Regions from separate parts of the Exiguobacterium sp. Leaf187 genome, predicted to be linked through region 3. Evidence: riboswitches for the same ligand, from Rfam matches in the RefSeq annotation. Region 3 holds a riboswitch; each other region holds the start of a gene.
What was found. Region 3 has a riboswitch for S-adenosylmethionine ahead of msrA (peptide-methionine (S)-S-oxide reductase MsrA). Riboswitches for the same ligand answer to the same signal wherever they lie in the genome.
Positions count from the first base shown of each region.

Region 1: it holds a riboswitch for S-adenosylmethionine, as region 3 does, so the genes downstream of both, ASF99_RS14860 (LLM class flavin-dependent oxidoreductase) here and msrA (peptide-methionine (S)-S-oxide reductase MsrA) in region 3, are expected to answer to the same signal.
Region 2: it holds a riboswitch for S-adenosylmethionine, as region 3 does, so the genes downstream of both, ASF99_RS15000 (amino acid permease) here and msrA (peptide-methionine (S)-S-oxide reductase MsrA) in region 3, are expected to answer to the same signal.

Region 1 is NZ_LMPR01000011.1:162,384-165,664, forward strand. Features, by position in the region: gene ASF99_RS14855 (ATP-grasp domain-containing protein) at 1-226, opposite strand, end outside; gene ASF99_RS14860 (LLM class flavin-dependent oxidoreductase) at 223-1,281, opposite strand; SAM riboswitch class I at 1,356-1,458, opposite strand; gene ASF99_RS14865 (DUF975 family protein) at 1,571-2,209, opposite strand; gene ASF99_RS14870 (DUF2325 domain-containing protein) at 2,273-3,281, opposite strand, start outside.
Region 2 is NZ_LMPR01000011.1:188,652-191,932, reverse strand. Features, by position in the region: gene ASF99_RS15010 (GntR family transcriptional regulator) at 1-314, opposite strand, end outside; gene ASF99_RS15005 (ketopantoate reductase family protein) at 497-1,414, shown strand; SAM riboswitch class I at 1,451-1,552, shown strand; gene ASF99_RS15000 (amino acid permease) at 1,630-3,033, shown strand; gene mmuM (homocysteine S-methyltransferase) at 3,008-3,281, shown strand, end outside.
Region 3 is NZ_LMPR01000014.1:65,287-68,567, forward strand. Features, by position in the region: gene ASF99_RS16720 (MFS transporter) at 1-321, opposite strand, end outside; gene ASF99_RS16725 (winged helix-turn-helix domain-containing protein) at 336-935, opposite strand; gene msrA (peptide-methionine (S)-S-oxide reductase MsrA) at 1,167-1,697, opposite strand; SAM riboswitch class I at 1,793-1,896, opposite strand; gene ASF99_RS16735 (M20 metallopeptidase family protein) at 1,959-3,137, opposite strand; gene ASF99_RS16740 (putative quinol monooxygenase) at 3,215-3,281, shown strand, end outside.

The DNA of each region.
Region 1 (3,281 bases), on a different contig from region 3:
ACCAAGCGAGCACTCCTTCCGTCAACTCCGGCGCGTAACGGTGCCCCCGCGTATGCGAAGAGGCACTCATGCGGCTGTAAAAGACGCCTTCTGGCGGCAGTTCATCCAGCGGAACAATCCCTTCATTCAAGTGCCACTCTTCATACGGTAACTCGAGTTCTTCGAGACGTTTGATGAGATGGTCCGTCCATTCTTGGTTTTCGTGGAGAATATGAATTTTTGTCATGATTGTTGACCTACCTTTCGTTTCGCTTCGACCAGTGGCATTACGTCACGGGCAAAGCGTTCCATTTCTTCGAGTTGTGGTGAGAATTGTAATAAGAGTAACGTGACACCAACAGCTTCGAATGCCAGAATGCGTTCAGCAATTTGTTCTGGTGTTCCGATTAAATTCGGACGTAGACCACGGTTCGAGACGGAATAATCGTTTCGTTCGACCTGTTGCTCCAGTTGCGATTTACTGATGAAATCCTGATAACCGGCATAACCAGCGCTGTCTTCCTTAACGTCCGTGATGCGTTGCCATTCAAGAAGTGCTTCTTCTTCCGTATCCCGACAAATGATGTAGGCAGCAAGACCGAAGCTCTCAAGCGGCGTTTGTCCCGTCGTTTCCCGGCGTACTTTCATGTCATTGATTTTATGGGCTACTTCTTCAACAGTACCCCCATGCATGACATAAGCGTCACAGTGTTCGACGATCGTCCGTTTTCCAGCTTCACTCTCTCCACCGGCGTAGAGCTTGATCCCTGGACGCTGGACTGGCTTCGGATGGAGTTCTGCTTGCTCGATCGTGTAGTGATGACCGGAGAAGCTATACGGTGACGCATCTGCCCATAGTCCCTTCATGACCGTGACGAACTCTTCCGTCCGAGCATAGCGTTCATCGTGTGCTGTGAAGATACCATTGTATTGTTTCGCTTCCTCTGCCCACCACGCTGAAACGACGTTGAGCGTAAAGCGTCCACCACTCAACTGATCGATGTTTGCCGCCATCTTCGCTGTCGTCGCTGGATTATGGAACCCGGGACGAACCGCTGTCATGATCTCAAGGCGTTCCGTCGTTGCAGCAATCGCTGCTGCCGTCGTCCATGCCTCAAGACTCGGTTCCTTGATGCCTTTGATATCATTCAAGTTCAATTCCGCAATCAACGTCGTCGAGAAGCCGATCCGTTCTGCTGTTTGTGCGACTTGTTTCGCATAATCGAAGGTCGGTGGCATCTGTTCATCCTCGACGTTACGTAACCATCCCCCAAAAATCGGTAACCAAAAACCATACTCCACTCCATCGTCCCCCTTATCATAAAAAAACGCTCTTTTCGAAGTTCGAAAAGAGCGACGGTATCTTGTCCTGTCCGCTCTTATCTTCGGAAGGTATCCCTTCCTGGAAGTAGCACCTTCCGCCACGGCGGGGTTGCTGAAGTGTCTTCGGGCCAGTCCCTCGACTTCTCTAGATAAGATGTGTTGCATTCATCGTACAAAATTCACTGAACTAAAGCAACCATTAAACCGTCTTTTCCAATCGGAATTATTTCGAGCATAAAAAATCCCGACATCGTGTCGGGATCCGGTATTAATATGGTGCGACGAAATCTGATGTTGGCTCTGGCGTTTGTTCACCACGAACACGATCATAGAATTTTGCAAAGGTAACACTGAAATATGGTGTAATCCACAAGAATGCTAGGCCGAGGGTAACGATTCCTAAAAGAGCCCAACCAATAAACGACAGTAGAAGAAGGAATGCTTCCATTTTATGCCCGTCCATCATTTTTCGGGAGCGTGTAATGGCCTCTAAGATACCAATCGATGGTTCATCTCGCAAAATATAGAACGTTAGCATGTAAGAAAATGATTTAATGATTCCCGGTACGACTAATAGCAGTAACCATAAGAAGATAAAAAAGAGTTGTACGATGGCTAGACCAATCACTTTGAAAAACATACCATATGGTTCAAATAAATCCGTCACTTTCGTTTCTTCTCCGCGAGCAATCGACATCGCAATCCAAGTCCAACCGACTCCGACCGGGATCAATAAAATCGATACCAACGATACGACGAGATCCATCGTATTAGCTGGTTCATCTATATCTGATCCAAATAATCCAGGCACACCTTGAATGATACTAAACAGAATAACTGTTAGGACTGCGAATCCCCAACGACCGCTGAGCGACTCCTTCGCTGCTTTTTTTAATTGAGATGACATGAGTAAGGTCCTCCTTGAAAAATAAGTTCTCACCTTACTCTACGGCTAATAACTTCTAATGTTTCACTGATTTTTCAATAATTTCCCCTCTTGTTTCTGTTTCAACCAAGCGCGCTCAAGTTGCCGCTCACACGCTGTATATAACGAACGTCGACCGTCGAGGCGTTCCATCGCGAATGGAATACCATGCTTTTTCGCCTGAGCGATGACATGTGCACTCGCTGCATGAGAGACACGGCTCGTCACGACGACGATCGCGTCCGTCTTTTTGGCGAGACAAGCAATCTTTTTCGCGGACTGTGCGTCCCCTGCTAGATGAATTAATTCGATCCCCGTCGGCACAAAGAACTCACGATAGACAGCGGTCTGTTGTTCGTTTCCAACGATAACAAGACGCATGCCTGTGAAGCGCGTGAAATCTAACGGTGTCTTATCAACGAAATCCATCAATTGTCCCGGTACGGCTGTTGTTACGATCGGTTCAATCGTTTGCTCTTTTGGCATACGGACGCGACGCTGCGCTTTTTTAGCTTTCGGCACTGGTTGCCGTTTCATTTTTCGTGCATACCGATTTGACTTTTTTGTTGTCACAGGCGTCTTCACTACCTGTTGTTCTATCGCTGACGGACGGTTGGATGATGCGTTGACGATCGGCTCTTCATACGTGAACGGATGCTTCCAAGCAATCGTTAATGTATCCTTCCGCCCCCGCCACATGACGAGATCGACAAGTTGCCCTGCTTCTAGTCGGAAATAGCGCATGTCTTCTACCGGTACAACATAATAGAACGATCTGCCCGACTCATCTTGCAGTGGACCATTCACCGTTTCCTCAATGATTCCATGTGCTTTGACGATTGCTTGTTCAAACACGACACGTTCCGGATTCTCTCTCATTCGCTCCGTCGAGACGACGGCTTCGATACGGCATATCTTTTTTTGATCATCCTGACGATCGACACGGACCCGAACTTCCATGCCGTGCTCGAGATTCCAATCGCGGACGTCTCGTTCAGAAATATGACTGCCCGACCATTCTAGTAAAGTACCGCCTTTTAACCCCCGCTGAAAC
Region 2 (3,281 bases), on a different contig from region 3:
TTGACGAGTCGTTCGAAGACGAACGTTTCAATGAGTAGCCGGACATCATAGATTTCCTGAATGTCGCGCTCAGACAAACCGACGACGACCGCTCCCATTCGTTCGAGACGAATCAATTGTTCGGATGCAAGGACCTTTAACGCATCACGGACGGGCGAGCGACTGACTGAAAAATCAGAGGCTAATTTGTTTTCGGATAAAATGGTACCGCTTTCAATCTTTCCTGAAATGATGCGCATCCGTAGCTCGTGTGCGACACGATCTCCAGCGGAAGCTTTTGCTAACCACTTCAAGGGGTATAACAGTTCTGACATGGAATCACCTGATTTCTAAAGTGAGTATACTTGTATACAAGTTAGTATAAACGTTTTTTTCTAAAATGCAAACGCTTAACTTACATTTTAGTGATTCAAGCAGGAATCAGGAAAATGGTTTCCGATATGTTAGGGTGAAGGAGTAAGTAACGAATCGATTAGTTAAAAAGGAGGTAATGCATATGCATGTTTTAGTCGTAGGTGCCGGAGCAGTTGGAGGTTATTTCGGGGGACGTCTTGCTGAGAAAGGGGAACAGGTGACATTCCTTGTTCGTCCGAAGCGCTATGAACAATTACAAAAGACAGGGTTACAGATCACTAGTCCTCATGGTGATGTTATGATCACGCCTCAGTTAGTGACACGAGACATGCGACTGAATCACACATTTGATGTCGTCTTACTTTCGACGAAAGCCTATCACTTGGATGATGTCCTACAGGATCTTGCGCCATTTGTTTCGAGCGAGACGTACATCATTCCTTTGTTGAACGGCATGCAGCATATACGACGGTTAACAGAAGTCTTCGGAGGAGATCGAGTACTGGGCGGGCTTTGCTTCATTGAATCGACGCTTGATGCAGAAGGGCGTATTGTACAGACAAGCCCGTCGCATCGGCTATTGTTTGGTTCACGAACCGGTAAACCAACAGCGCGTTTAGAGGAGATTGCAACACGTTTTGCGAAAGCGAAGGCACCGATGGCGTACTCGATGCATATCATGGATGACATGTGGCAAAAGTACCTCTTCATTTCGACATTTGCGGGCGTGACGACACTATTTCGCTCTGCCATCGGTCCAATTCGCAAGGACCCAATTGGTCATCAGATGATTCAAGACGTCATGAAGGAAGCGAAGCAAGCGATGGAAGAACAAGGCGCAGTCTTTAATGACGATGTAGAAGCGGTCTTGCTGAAGCAGATGCATGCAATGGAAGACACGATGAAATCGTCAATGTTACGGGACATGGAAAAGGGTCAGCCCGTCGAAGTGAAACATTTCTTTAGTACGTTGCTCGAAACACGCTCTTCACGTCATCTTCAACTGATTGAATCTAATTTATGGATCTATCAAAAAAATCGGGAAATGCCTGTTGACTGAATTATCTGCATTCTGATATGGTTAGGAACAATTACATACTTATCCAGAGAGGTGGAGGGACTGGCCCTATGAAACCTCAGCAACAGGTCGAAAGATACTGTGCTAATTCCTGCGGGTGCTGCACCCGATCGATAAGATTTCCGAATTGTCGACCGACGCATCCGTGAGGATGCGTTTTTTGTTTGAAATAGGTGGAACGAGGAGGAAATGGATTCATGAAAACGAGCGGAGCATTTCGACGCAAGATGGAATCACGTCATCTGATCATGCTGTCGTTAGGTGGTGTCATTGGAACAGGATTATTTTTAAGTACAGGTTATACGTTGGAACAAGCAGGACGTGTCGGAACGATTTTATCGTATTTGATCGGAGCCGTTGTCGTTTACTTAGTCATGTTAAGTCTCGGTGAACTCGCCGTGCACATGCCGGAAACCGGATCATTCCATAAGTACGCAACGAAGTACATTGGACCTGGCACCGGTTATACAGTAGCCTGGCTCTACTGGCTGACGTGGACGGTCGCCCTTGGTTCAGAATTCACGGCAGCAGGCATTTTGATGCAACGTTGGTTCCCATCGATTCCGGTTTGGGTGTTCAGTGCCTTATTCGCTGCGATGATCCTTGGTATCAACGTCTTGAAGGTTCGCGTGTTCGCTGAAGTCGAGTTTTGGTTCTCCGCCATTAAGGTCGTGACGATCATTGCGTTCATTTTACTTGGTGCGGGAGCGATCGTCGGCTTCATTCCACTGCAAGATGGTAGCCCAGCCCCATTCTTTTCTTCCTTAACGGAAGGTGGATTATTCCCAAATGGTGCTTTCGTCATCTTCATGACGATGCTTGCCGTGAATTTTGCTTACTCGGGAACGGAACTGATCGGTGTCGCAGCGGGTGAAGCAGTCGATCCGAAACGGACGATTCCGCTTGCGATCCGGACGACGATCTTGCGACTCGTCCTCTTCTTCGTCGGTACGATCATCGTGTTAGCCGTCTTATTGCCAACGGATGGGAAAGGTGTACTCGAAAGTCCGTTCGTCGCCGTGTTCGAACGGATCGGAATTCCCTACGCAGCAGACGTGATGAACTTCGTCATTTTGACAGCGATTTTGTCGGCAGCGAACTCTGGACTTTACGCCGCCTCTCGGATGCTCTGGTCGCTTGCGAACGAACGTATGATTCCACGCTTCTTCGCCCAAGTGACACCAAGTGGGGTTCCACTTCGAGCTGTATTGTTCAGCATGCTTGGCGGAGGACTTGCCTTGCTGTCTAGCATCTATGCAGCAGGGAGTGTCTATATCGCGCTCGTCTCGATTTCCGGTCTCGCTGTCGTCGTCGTTTGGATGAGTATCAGCATTGCTCAGTATCGCTTCCGGAAACAATTTCTCCGCGAAGGGCATACGGTCGACGAATTGGTCTATCGCACACCACTCTTTCCATTCGTGCCAATCGCCGCTTTCGTCGTCTGTTTGATTTCCCTGATTGGTATCGGATTTGATCCGACACAACGAATCGCCTTGTACTGTGGTATTCCATTCATCGTGATCTGTTATGTCGTACATGCGTTCACGAATTCTTCTCAGAAACGGAGTGTTGAAGATGTCCCGAATCAAAAATCCAGTTGATCAACGATTACAGGAAGTTCCCTTTCTCATTTTAGATGGTGCCCTTGCAACCGAACTTGAACAGAAGGGATTCGACCTGAACGATCCGCTTTGGTCAGCACGTCTCTTAATCGAAGCACCGGAACAAATCGAACACGTCCATCGTGACTACTTTGAAGTAGGTGCTGATGTTGCCATCACTTCAAGCTATCAAGCAAGTATCGAAGGGTTCAAGCAACGTCATATCACGACAGAGGAAGCACAGGCGC
Region 3 (3,281 bases):
AAGCTGATCGGTATGAAGTAATGCGAGAAGACAGAGAATGAAACTGATCCGTAAAGCGCTCGAGATGCGCATGATCGTCGAACGTTTATAGCGATCGGATAGGACGCCACCGAATAACATGAGAAAAATACGGGGTAACAAGGTGGCCATGAGGATGAATCCGAGATATGACGCCTGGTTTAGCGTATGGATGACATACCATTGTTCAACAAATAAATAGGTTGATAGGGAGAGGGCAGAGCACATACTGGACCCCCATAAAAATAAAAAAGATCGATTTTTAAACAGCGATTGTTGCGTATCCATTTCAACAGGCAGCATATGGCACCTCCGGTTTAGACGTCGTCATTCTCAAATAGTGGTTCATCAATTGCAAAGGCAGTCGTCATGATATAGAAGTGTTTTTTATCTTCTTCGTCTAGTGAAGGGGACCGTGTGAACTCGTCCAATAGAGCACGATATTTGGTAGCAAATTGCCGAAAATTGGCTTCAGACATCGTCAGTTCCTTTTGAAGCGATAAGCTCATCCAGTCTTCAACGTTTGAAGAGACAGGAGAAAAAGCAGTAGTTGGAGCGGTGAGGACGCGTGTCTTTGCTCGGTCCAATACCTCAAGATACGACTGCCGGGTCGCTTCATTCGTCTCGACGAAGTTCAGTAGATGATCGGCAGGAATGTAGCCTCGAGCAATCGCTTGATAGTATTTCAATAGATTGCCGCCCTGTTCTTCCGTCCGGACGAGGCGAATCAAGTCATGCTTTTCAAGTTCTCGTACATGATAGAGGATCTTTGCGCGGGATAACGTCAGCAAGTGGGCTAACTGATGTACCGTATGTGGTTTTTCGACGAGAAACATGAGGATTTTTGTTCGTAACGGATCACTGATCACTTTTAACTGTTCATAGCTCTCTAATATGTGAATCGCTTTTTGTTCCATGCAATAATCTCCTTTTTAACCGGTTAATTTTTATTAACCGTAAAACAAAAGACTTCATTTGTAAACGATTACAAATTTATGTGAGGGTGTTGGTAAAGAAGACACCATTTGTTTACATACAAAAAAACTGACTCCAGTGACATCTCGGTCATCCTCCACTTTCTACTGGAAAGTAGGGGAAGAACGAGATGTTTGAAATCAGTCTCAGCTACTGTATGTGGTTCGAGGTGATTAGACCGTCGTCGTATCTTTCCATTCCTGCTCGATGAAAGCATCGCGACCAGAGGCAGCACGATCTTTTTTATAGTGTTCTGGATTTTTCTTATGGAAGTCTTGATGGTACTCTTCCGCCGGATAAAATTCAGAAGCGGCATCGATCCGCGTCACGATGGGTTGTTTAAAACGATTGCTTGCAGCAAGGGCGTCACGGGAAGCGATTGCTGCTTCATGCTGCGCATCCGTATGATAGAAAATCGCTGGTGCGTACTGCGTGCCACGATCTTGGAATTGACCTTCTGCATCCGTCGGATCCGTTTGTGGCCAGTAGAGTTCGAGCAGACGCTCGTACGGGAATAGGCTCGGATCAAACGTGATTTGGACGACTTCGAGATGTCCCGTCGTTCCTGTTTTGACTTGCTCATACGTCGGATTGTCGACGTGACCGCCCATGTAACCTGATACGATTCCCTCGATTCCTGGTAATTCTTCAAATGGTGTCACCATGCACCAAAAACATCCACCTGCAAATGTTGCTTTTTCCATCCGTCTCTTCCTCTCCGTGGGAAATTCCCATTGTATGTCTGACAGCGAGAAAAACGAAAACGACTCCTTCGCTTGGTTGCAAAAGGAGTCGCCGCTTTTTATCAACCAAAGCTTTCGCTTTGCTGGTCGTAGCACCTTGCTATACGCAGGTTGCTGGGACGTCATCGATCCAGATCTCTCGGTCCACTCTTGATAAGGGTATATGAAGTTGATGTCATTCGTTATCATTGTTGTGATGATACCATTCACATAGAAATAAAGTCAATCCTTAGGTTTCAAGGCACGTAAAACCGTCGCTCCGAGTGTTTTCGCACCAACCAATAACGCTTGTTCGTTGATCTCGTACTGTGGATGATGCTGTGGATGATTGATGCGACCGTCCGTATATCCGGAGCCGGTAAAGAAGTAACTTCCCGGGACGTGTGTTAGATAATGTGCAAAGTCGTCCGCCGCCATCATCGGTGTGAGTGACCGGACAGATGCTTCCGGTAAGAAAGAAGCAGCTTCCTGAACGAGTTTTGTCTCGTCCGGATGATTCCAAAGCGCCGGGTAACCCGTCGTGAAGTCAATCGAATAAGTAGCACCGATGCCGGCACACGTCGTTTTGGCGACAAGGTCGACTTCTTGTCGGAGCTGATGCCGCAGGGTTTCATTGAACGTCCGGATCTCCCCGACGATGCGTGCTTCACCCGTGACGATGTTCGGCGCCGTTCCTGCGTGGAAGGATCCGATTGCAAGAACAGCGGGTTCGAACGGATCGACCCGTCGACTGACAAGGTGTTGTAAGTTACAGACGAGTTGTGCCCCAGCGACGAGCGCATCTTTTGTTTTGTGCGGTGCCTGGGCATGCCCACCTTGACCATGAACGATGATTTCGAATTCGTCGATCGCACATAATGTATGTCCTTCCCGAAACCCAATCGTACCAACCGGTAAATCATTTTCGAGATGTGTCGCGAAAATCGCATCGACGCCTTCGAGAACGCCGGCTTCGATCATTTGGATGGCTCCGCCAGGAAAGACCTCTTCTCCATGCTGATGAATGATTCGAATCGTTCCTTGCAATTGATCCCGTAACGGATAGAGCGTAGCAGCAAGAGCCATCACCATCGCCGTATGCCCATCGTGTCCGCAAGCATGCATGACACCGGGATGGATTGACCGGAAAGCAAGTGTTGTCTCTTCTTGAAGTGGTAAAGCATCAAAATCTGCACGGACCGCAATCGTTGGGCCAGGGTGTTTGCCTTCGATCGTCGCAACGACACCACGACCTCCGACGGCTGTTTCGTGAGGGATGCCCCGTTCCGCGTAAAAGTTTGCAATTCGTTCTGGTGTGCGGACTTCCTGAAAAGAGAGTTCCGGATGTCGATGGAAATCACGCCGTAACGCGATCATCGTCGGTTCGAATTGTTCGAGTGCTTCAAAAAGTTGAGTTTGCATCTTCAAGCTCCTTTGACGTGTGTTTTTTCGTGAAAATGGGTACAGATACAGGTAATCACGAAAGGGGATAATGAAACATGGGAGAAATCGTCGTCAACGCTGTACTTACAATCAAAGCAGGACTCGCGGATCAAGTCTTTCCGA